2 regions of the Lysinibacillus sp. RU7 genome follow, and region 1 is predicted to be linked to the other one. Evidence: riboswitches for the same ligand, from Rfam matches in the RefSeq annotation. Region 1 holds a riboswitch; the other holds the start of a gene.
What was found. A riboswitch is a leader RNA that binds a small molecule or an ion and turns the genes downstream of it on or off. The one in region 1 is predicted to bind FMN.
Positions count from the first base shown of each region.

Region 2: another riboswitch for FMN. It lies ahead of AC3II9_RS00660 (ECF transporter S component); the one in region 1 lies ahead of ribE (riboflavin synthase).

Region 1 covers NZ_JBYQFK010000006.1:164,044-168,815, forward strand. Annotated here, with positions in the region: gene ribH (6,7-dimethyl-8-ribityllumazine synthase) at 1-417, opposite strand, end outside; gene AC3II9_RS06630 (bifunctional 3,4-dihydroxy-2-butanone-4-phosphate synthase/GTP cyclohydrolase II) at 430-1,620, opposite strand; gene ribE (riboflavin synthase) at 1,633-2,268, opposite strand; FMN riboswitch at 2,433-2,563, opposite strand; FMN riboswitch at 2,659-2,787, opposite strand; gene AC3II9_RS06640 (Cj0069 family protein) at 2,951-3,997, opposite strand; gene AC3II9_RS06645 (hypothetical protein) at 4,149-4,772, opposite strand, start outside.
Region 2 covers NZ_JBYQFK010000001.1:136,906-141,677, forward strand. Annotated here, with positions in the region: gene AC3II9_RS00645 (ATP-binding protein) at 1-1,052, shown strand, start outside; gene AC3II9_RS00650 (RNA polymerase sigma factor SigX) at 1,176-1,727, shown strand; gene AC3II9_RS00655 (hypothetical protein) at 1,724-2,917, shown strand; FMN riboswitch at 2,997-3,170, shown strand; gene AC3II9_RS00660 (ECF transporter S component) at 3,385-3,960, shown strand; gene AC3II9_RS00665 (cyclase family protein) at 4,084-4,701, shown strand.

The sequences.
Region 1 (4,772 bases):
GTCGTAGCCTTTATTGCCGACTTTTGTGCCAGCGCGCTCAATCGCTTGTTCAATTGTTTCTGTTGTTACAATCCCAAAGATGATCGGTACACCTGTGGATAGTCCCACACTTGCGATGCCTTTTGCGGCTTCATTACATACGTAGTCGTAATGTGTTGTAGAGCCGCGGATCACTGTTCCAAGGCCGATAATCGCATCGTATTTGTTTGCTTCGGCCATTTTCTTAGCGATCAGCGGCACTTCAAATGCACCGGGTACCCATGCGATATCAATGTTTTCTTCTGCGACACCGTGACGTTTTAACCCGTCCATCGCACCGTCTAATAATTTTCCTGTAATAAATTCATTGAATCGGCCAACGACAATGCCGATCTTTAATTCTGTTCCGATTAATTGTGCTTCAAAAATTTGTCCCATTTGTCCTATCTCCTATGCAAAAATATGATTCATTTTTTGTTTTTTGATTTCAAGGTAAAATTCATTTTCTGGTACGGCATCAATCGTTAAAGGTACACGTTCTACCACTTCGATACCGTATTGTGCTAAGCCGGCAATTTTTGCTGGATTATTTGTCAGTAGGCGCACCTTCGTAATGCCAAGGTCGCGTAACATTTGTGCACAAAGCCCATAATCGCGCATTTCAGCCGCAAAGCCTAATTGTTCATTCGCTTCTACTGTGTCGTAGCCTTGTTCTTGCAATTCATATGCTTTTAATTTATTTAATAGCCCAATCCCGCGTCCTTCTTGCGCCATATAAAGAACGACACCAGCACCTTCCTGTTGAATCATGTCTAGTGCCTGATGAAGCTGCGGTCCGCAATCGCAACGTTTGGAATGGAAAATATCACCTGTTACACAAGCTGAATGAATGCGGACGAGGGGTGCTACTTCCGTTGCTAGGTCGCCTGTGTAAAGGGCTAAATGTTCTTTATCATCGAGTAAATTCGAATACCCATTCATGCGGAACGTACCGAAATCGCTCGGTAAGTGGATGCTTGCTTCACGTGTAATGAGCTGCTCTTTTTCATAACGATAGCGCACTAAATCTGCAATCGTAATTAGTTTTAAGTCATGCTTTTTCGCAATCTCGATTAGCTCTGGTACACGCGCCATATCGCCGTTTTCATTCATAATTTCACAAATGACACCAGCTGGCTGCGAGCCGCAAAGAAGCGCTAAATCGACGGCTGCCTCGGTATGTCCATTGCGCACGAGTACGCCTTTTTCCTTTGCGACTAACGGGAACACATGCCCCGGACGACGGAAATCGGTTGCGACAGTAGCAGGGTCTAGTAGGCGCAAAATCGTGTCAGAGCGTTCAAATGCACTAATGCCTGTATCCGTTGTTTTATAATCAATACTGACGGTGAACGCTGTTTGATGATTATCCGTGTTGTAGCTCACCATCGGATGGAGGGCTAATCGCTCAGCTAGGGCAGGGGAGAGCGGTGTACAAATGAGCCCACGTCCATGCACCGCCATAAAGTTAATATTCTCGGGTGTGGCATGCTCTGCTAACACGACGAAATCTCCTTCGTTTTCGCGATCTTCATCATCGACCACAATAATGACCTTTCCAGCCTTTAAATCTTCTAATGCTTCGTCAATTGTATGAAACACTCAAAATCCCCCCTAAAACCCATGTTGTAATAAAAAGTCTCGTGAAATGCCAGACTTCTCTTGCTGTTTGAAATGATTCAGTACGTATTTACCAAGTAAATCCGTTTCAATATTGACGATGTCGCCTTCTTTTTTTATGCCAAGTAATGTTTCTTTGTACGTATGTGGAATTAAAGAAACGGTTACTGTTTTATTCGTTAATTCAAAAATCGTTAAGCTCGTGCCATCAATCGCAATCGATCCTTTTGGTAAGGACACATTCGCTAGCTCAGGTGAAATGGCGATATCAATATAGACGGCATTCGCAACGGGGCGCTTTTTTAAAATGGTGCCGATTCCGTCTACGTGACCGGAAACGAAATGTCCACCAAAGCGTCCGTTCGCAGCCATCGCGCGTTCTAAATTCACTAGGCTCCCTCGTGTTAAAGATTGAATGCTCGATGCTTTCACCGTCTCGGGCATCACATCGACTGTAAACGTATCATTCGTAAAGGTTGTCACCGTTAAGCACACACCATTGACGGCGATACTATCGCCTAGATGTATATCCTCGACTATTTTTTTAGAGGAAATCGTCAGCTCCATATAATCTTTTCCTGATTTGAGGGCTGTTACTTTTCCTAAATCTTCAATAATTCCTGTAAACATTAGCTGTCATCACCTCTTTTACGCACAGATATTGGTGCAAAAGGGGAATGTAAAGCTTTTCTCCATTGCATGTGACTCACCTCCATCAAAAATAAAAACCCCTAACGAAAGTAGGGGTTGATGAAAAAGGCATCACGAAATAAGCCTTTAAAAAGACTGATTTTTCGCTCCTTCTCTCATCCAGACTATTACTGTCGGCTTTGGATTCGCACCAAATCCTGCTGTTACGCTCGCGGGCTTAAGAAAAAGATCTATCACCGCCGATTGGGAATTACACCCGACCCCGAAGGAAATATTTTTTTCGATAAAAAAGCCCAAGTGAAATTCACTTGGGGGTCATTTTTGAGTATACGAAAGAAACCTCAAAAAACATGTGTTTTTTGAGAAAATCGCTTCCTTCTTCCATCCAGACTATTACTGTCGGCTTTGGATTCGCACCAAATCCTGCTGTTACGCTCGCGGGCTTAAGAAAAATCTATCACCGCCGATTGGGAATTACACCCGACCCCGAAGGACTTTATTTATCATTGTCCTATATTATAGCATTATATTCGGAGAAAGCTATAAATTAAAATTGGGAAGTCGCGTAAAACGCCTTTAAAGTCGCGTAAAAACACTTCAAATCCGCGTAAATAAAAAAGTCCCTTCATCACCGAAGGGACTAACTGTATAGGAGTACCGGTTAAACAGCTGTTTCCACTTCTGTCCCGATGCAAGCGATAATTTCTTCTGCCACACTTTCAGCAAGTTCGAGTTGAGAAGTGAAGCCGACACAGGAGCAGTTCATTTCACCTAAAATATACGTGTCATGCCCGTGTTCATCTGTATCTAAAATGAAATCGGCTGTCCAAATAAGTGGTAAGTCATATCCACCAAGTAAAGACGTAATGTCAGGTAATTGTGCTAAAAATTCATGTACTAATGTAGCCCAATCTTCAGGAGCATCGTAGCGATATTGTGCACCTGAGAATAACGTTGCACTAAAGGCATCTGCATCTTCAGCAGGTTTTTTATGAACGACATTGACAGGTGTGTCACGTAGCATTAATAAACGAATTTCCCCTTCTTTAATGCGTGGTAAGAACGGCATATCGACAAGCATTCCGTTTGCGCCAATAATATATTGCTCACAGAAATCCATAAAGGCACCGAGTGTGTGATATTCAACATGATTGTCTTTTGCTTCTGTACACTTAATGTTGGCATCAAGTGGTACTTCTGTTGCATCTTCAGTTAACGCATCTACAAGTTGTACACGCCAAATGCCTTCGCCTGTTGAGCCACGATTTTGCTTTAATACACGCTCGCCACCAAGTAAACTTTTTGGGAATGTCGACTTGAATTCTTCCATCGTGTAGTAAGCGTATGTATCTTCAGGCACAAGGGATGTATGACGCAGTTTTACTAATGCATCTTTTGCGCCATAGCCAATCATCGCATCAGGATGCGGCATACCAATTACACCGAGCGCACATAACTCGCGCAACATATCAAAATATTCCGCTTCATGCTTTAAATTGCCAGGGTTAATGCGCGAAACATAGGCGATGGCATTTTCTTTCACATAGTCAAAAATTTCATCGCGTTTTTCAATCGTAAAGAAAATGACTTCTGCTTCTTGTCCGCGCTTTTTCAGCGCATCCACCATAGGCATCGTATCTTTCCGATATCCATTTAACCACTTGTCTGTACCACCAGGAACTTCGAAAAACACTACTTTAGTCTTCATTAAAACTGCTCCTTTCGAATTAGGTTACATCTCTATTATAAATCGAAAAGTTGAATTTAAAAGGTATAAAATGTAAAAGTTTTGTTGATTTTTTTCTTTATCAAAATAACACGCCCACTCATTTCGAGGAGGCGTGCTACATACGAGTACTTTAATACATTTTGCCAAATGCATCACATCTAAATTCGATTGTAAAGGCTTTTTCATATGTTATATTATTTAAATCGAAAATTCCTTCAATCCGAATACGATACGTTCGACCACCATCTATTAAAGAAGCTTGATAGGATGTTTGCTCCCATGTACCAGAAGAACTTGCTAATTGTGTTGAAATAGCGTCTGCTGCTATAAACAATTGGCGGTCATGATAGGCACTATATTGTGTTTGGAAGTGACCTGTTACTTCAATCTCCTCTAAAATATCAGAAAAGTATATATATGTTGGTTTTGTTACACTTCCATCTCCATTCATGACTGCTTGTTCAGGCGTTGTAGATATAGCGCGGATTTTTTCACGTTCTGTTGCTAAGTGTCCATCGACCATCGATTGAATCCGCTGTTCAAATTCTTTCGGTTCAACCCAATATTCTTCTTTAAACTCATCTATTGGGGATACAGCAATAGATATTCCCACTTTCTTTTCCATCGCTTGTTCTACAATTTTCACATATTGTGCATGATATTGTCGTTTTTGTTCATCCGTCAGAGAAAGTGGTGAATGATTCATTGTTAGTTCATTCGAATTATTTTCTATTACTTGTTCATCAGTAATAGA
Region 2 (4,772 bases), on a different contig from region 1:
TGGGCCGTCAGTTAAAGCATCATTTAGAAGTGATTAACCAAGAAAAAGAGCAATTATCGAGCATTTTGACATCGATGACGGATGCTGTCATTACATTTAATCGGGATCGTACCATTTTAGTTAGTAACCCACCTGCAGAAAAGTTATTACAAAAGTGGTTTATTAGTAAAGGGAGCCAAAGTGCACGACCGATGCCAGCTGAAATTTATCATATGCTGGATCATGTGCTTGATTTAGAGGATAAGATTGAGGAAGATCTCGACATTGCTGGCTCTTACTATAGCATTACGATTTCCCCTTTATATAGTGGTGAGTCTATTCGGGGGGCGGTGGCGGTGATACGAGATAAAACCGACCAGCATCGCTTAGAAAAGTTGCGTTCAGACTTTATCGCCAATGTATCGCATGAATTGCGTACACCAATTGCGATGTTGCAAGGATACTCTGAGGCTATTTTAGATGGTGTTGTACAGTCAGAAGAAGAGCGCAACGAAATGATTCGTATTATTTACGATGAATCGCAGCGGATGGGTCGTCTTGTGACCGATTTACTTGACCTTGCTCGTATGGAATCGGGACATTTGCGCTTATATAAAGAGCAAGTACCCATCGCAGTAGTACTCGAACGCATGACGCAAAAGTTTATGCAAGTCGCCAAAGAAAACCACATTCATTTGCAGTTTGCTTCAGAGCTACCAGAGGATGTGCTCATTTCATTAGATGAAGATCGCATTGAGCAAGTATTAACGAATTTAATTGATAATGCAATTCGTCATACACCAGCAGAAGGAACGGTAACCGTAGCACTCACAAATGAATTATCGTACGCGAAAATTTCGGTAAGTGATACAGGAATAGGTATACCACAAGACGATCTTCCTTATGTATTTGAACGTTTCTATAAAGCAGATAAGGCGCGTACTCGTTCAAAAGGTGGTACAGGTCTTGGGCTTGCCATTACCCGAAATATTGTAGAAGCACATGGAGGAAATATAAAAGTAGAGAGTGTCGAAAAGCAAGGGACAGTATTTACGTTTTATTTACCGATGTAATATAGTAAAAGGGGGTGTCCAGAAAGTAAGAGCTTTCAGAACACCTCCTTTTTACTGGCAAGAGATTAGGTGTTTGGATGACGAGCCGTTTGAAACTTTCATGATGTACATACGACTAATTCTATAAGAACGGGGGTGGAGTGGATGAAGGAATCCATTTTCCATCGATTGTATGATAACTATCACCAAGATGTCTTTCAGTTTTTAATCTACTTAGTCAAAAATAGGACAGTAGCAGAAGATTTATCGCATGAAGTATATGTGCGTGTACTAAAAGCATATGAGCGTTTTGAAGGCAAAAGTTCTGAAAAGACATGGCTATTTTCGATTGCTAAAAATGTTGCGATTGATTATTTTAGGAATGCTAATGTACGGGATCGCCATACATTTGATGCATTTGATTGGGAACAAGAACAGCTGATTTCTCCGGTCAAATCGCCAGAGCAATTTGTTGAATTAGATGATGAGATGAATCGTTTACTTGAGGTGTTAGAACTATGCACGGGTGATCAAAAAATGGTGATTGTGATGCGGTATTTTCAAGAGCTTTCCATCGCTGAAACAGCCGGTATTTTAGGGTGGACAGAAGGGAAAGTAAAAACAACACAACATCGGGCCATTAAAGCACTGCGCGAGAAAATGATTCAACAAGAAAAGGAGGCGAATTCGATATGAAGGATGAAAAATGGGGCGAGCAAGAAATCGAAAAGTTATTATCGCAAGCACCAAAAATTCAAGATAATCGTTCGAAAGAAGACGTCTTCGCAAAATTAAAAGAAGCAGGAGCTTTTGAAGAAGAAGTACCCGTACAAAAAGTCATAAAGAAAAAACGAAGCTTGTTTGGTATATATGGATTAACAGCTGCTTTATTGTTATTTGCATTTGGTGGTGTGTACTATATATCTGGTAATAAGTCGCAAGACATAGCCTCTACTTCAATGGAAAATGCAGATATGGCAACAAAAGAAGCTGAAGGAGAAATGACGAGCGGAAGCCCGATGATGATACGGAACTTTGTGCTTGAAGATATGCGTACAGCTGTTTATCCCGAACAGTTAGAAAGTAGTAAAGCTTTTTATATCGGTTTAGCGGGTGATGATGCAGAGAGTGTACCTGTGACAATCATTATTCCAAATGACAAACTAATAGAGGATTTCGGCACGGATTCCCCGTCACAAGTGGCGATGTATCAGAAGTATGCAGCGCTAATTGACGAACAAGCGGCGGGCTTTCATGATTATCATCCGGTGAAAGGAATCGTGGAAGAGCAAGGGTTAACAGTTGTGCATACATTACCACAAAACCATGGCTATGATACCGCTTCTGGTACGATGTCTATGTATATCGGGATGCTTGTCGATACATTTGGGGAAAGTTATGACACGGTGGAAATCGTAAGTGAGGAAGGCTCAGCAATGACGTTTAGTGAAGTAGGAGAGTCGAGTAAGCCATTACTATTAACGGAGAAGAAGCGCTATAGTTATTTTATTGATGAACAATCAGGTGGCATTTATTTATCACCAAATTTCCGTCAAACATTCGATACGGTAACAGAAGCATTGCAGTTTATGAAAACGGAAAATAATGATATTTATCAATCGGCTATTTTATCAGGTGTGGATTATACCGTAACGGAAGAGGATATTGTGACGGTTACATTCACACAACCGTTAGATTTAGAAGCATTTGATCCGCAACAGGCGATGTATATGATAGAGGCTATGTTATTAACGGCATCTAGCTTCGATAAGCAAGTGCGTTTTGAGAATGTTATGCAGACAGAGTGGCAAGAATTTAATTTTACGCAAGTGTTACCAATGCCAGTAGGTGCAAATCGGTTATCAATAGAATTCCTACAAAGATAGTCGGAGAAAAACGAAGGAAAGTACTTTACAAATTTAGAATATAACCTATAATGATAGGTGTAAGACAATTTCATATTTGATTCATCTTCGGGGCAGGGTGTAATTCCCGACCGGCGGTAATAGAAGCCGCGATTTCTGACCATTTTGGAGGATATTGCAACAGTGCTTCTTCAGCCCGCGAGCCACTTTTTAGTGTGCAGGATTTGGTGAAATTCCAAAGCCGACAGTATAGTCTGGATGGGAGAAGGTGAAGGTACGGTCGTTATTTGAAAAAATATCGTCTATTTTTGTATACCGAAAAAGCTATGGGAACTAGCTTTATTTGTGATACAAAAAAATGATATGATAACACCTGTTTCAGTGTGCCTTATTCTCCCTTACGTTTATGTTACGTAAGGGTTTTTTCATGGAGACGACCGAAATACCTTTCTTCTTGCGAGATGGAATCAGCAAAGGAGAAGATTTCTATGACAAAACAAAACAAAAAGTTACGCTCGTTCGTAACCATTGCCATGTTAAGTAGCATTTCTTTCGTATTAATGTTATTTAACTTTCCTCTACCATGGTTCCCAGCCTTTTTACAAATTGACTTCAGTGATGTACCGGCATTAATCGCGGTCATTACGATGGGGCCTGTTGCCGGTATTTTAGTAGAGTTAGTGAAAAATATTTTAGACTGGATTTTCTCAGGTGCACCAACAGGCGTGCCAGTGGGACATATGGCAAACTTTGCGACGGGTGTGTTATTCATTTTACCTGTTTACTATATTTATAAAAAATTCACGACATCAAAAGGTTTAATGGTAGGCTTAATCGCCGGTACCATTTCCATGTCGTTAGGGATGGCGTTGCTCAATTATGTAGCGTTCTTACCGATGTATGCATACTTCTTAAACTTCCATTTAGAATCATATGAAACGATTGTGAAAGGGATTTTACCGTTTAATTTAGTTAAAGGTGTGTTATTAATCGTCATTATTACGGTATTATTCCGTACGATGAAGACGTGGATCTCTAAACAACGCTTACAATATTTATCATAAAATAGACGCAGTCACGTTCGTGGCTGCGTTTTTGCGTTTTAACTCGGGATAAATTCCTTCCGTGCTATGTAGTTCTATTGTATCGTTGGTATGGAACGATGAATGATAGAAGGAGTAATGAATATGTGGATTGATATTACGATGCCGTTACATAAAAATATGCCCATTTGGCCAGGGGATACAGCGTTTTCATATAAGCAGGATGCGACGTTAACAGAGGACGGGGCGAATGTCGGGCAAATTACGATGAGCTTACACGCGGGGACACATGTAGATGCACCGTACCATTACGATGATTTTGGGAAGGCGATTGATGCGTTGTCGCTAGAGTTGTTTATAGGCGCTGTGAAAATAGTGGATGTTGTAGGAGTGAAGTGCATTCAGTTAGAACATGTGGAAAGTCTCGAGTTACATAACGTGGAGCGTCTATTTTTTAAAACGAAAGTCGTACAGGATTTATACCATTTTGATGAAGGTTTTACAACGATTGCTCCAGAGGTGATTCGCTTTCTTGCCAATCGAGGAGTGCGTGTTGTTGGGACCGATGCGCCGTCAGTTGATGCATTAGATGATGTGAGCTTAGTTGCACATCATACGTGTAAACAAGTGGGTATTTATATTATTGAAAATTTATTTTTAAAAGATGTTGATGCGGGTATGTATGAGTTTATCGGTTTACCCCTTGCGATTCAAGGGGGAGATGCATCGCCTATACGTGCTGTTGTACGGAAAATGAAATAATGAAGAAGCCTACAGCTTAAGTGGATTACTTGAGCTGTATTTTTTGTGGGAAATTAAGGTGTCTTAAAAAG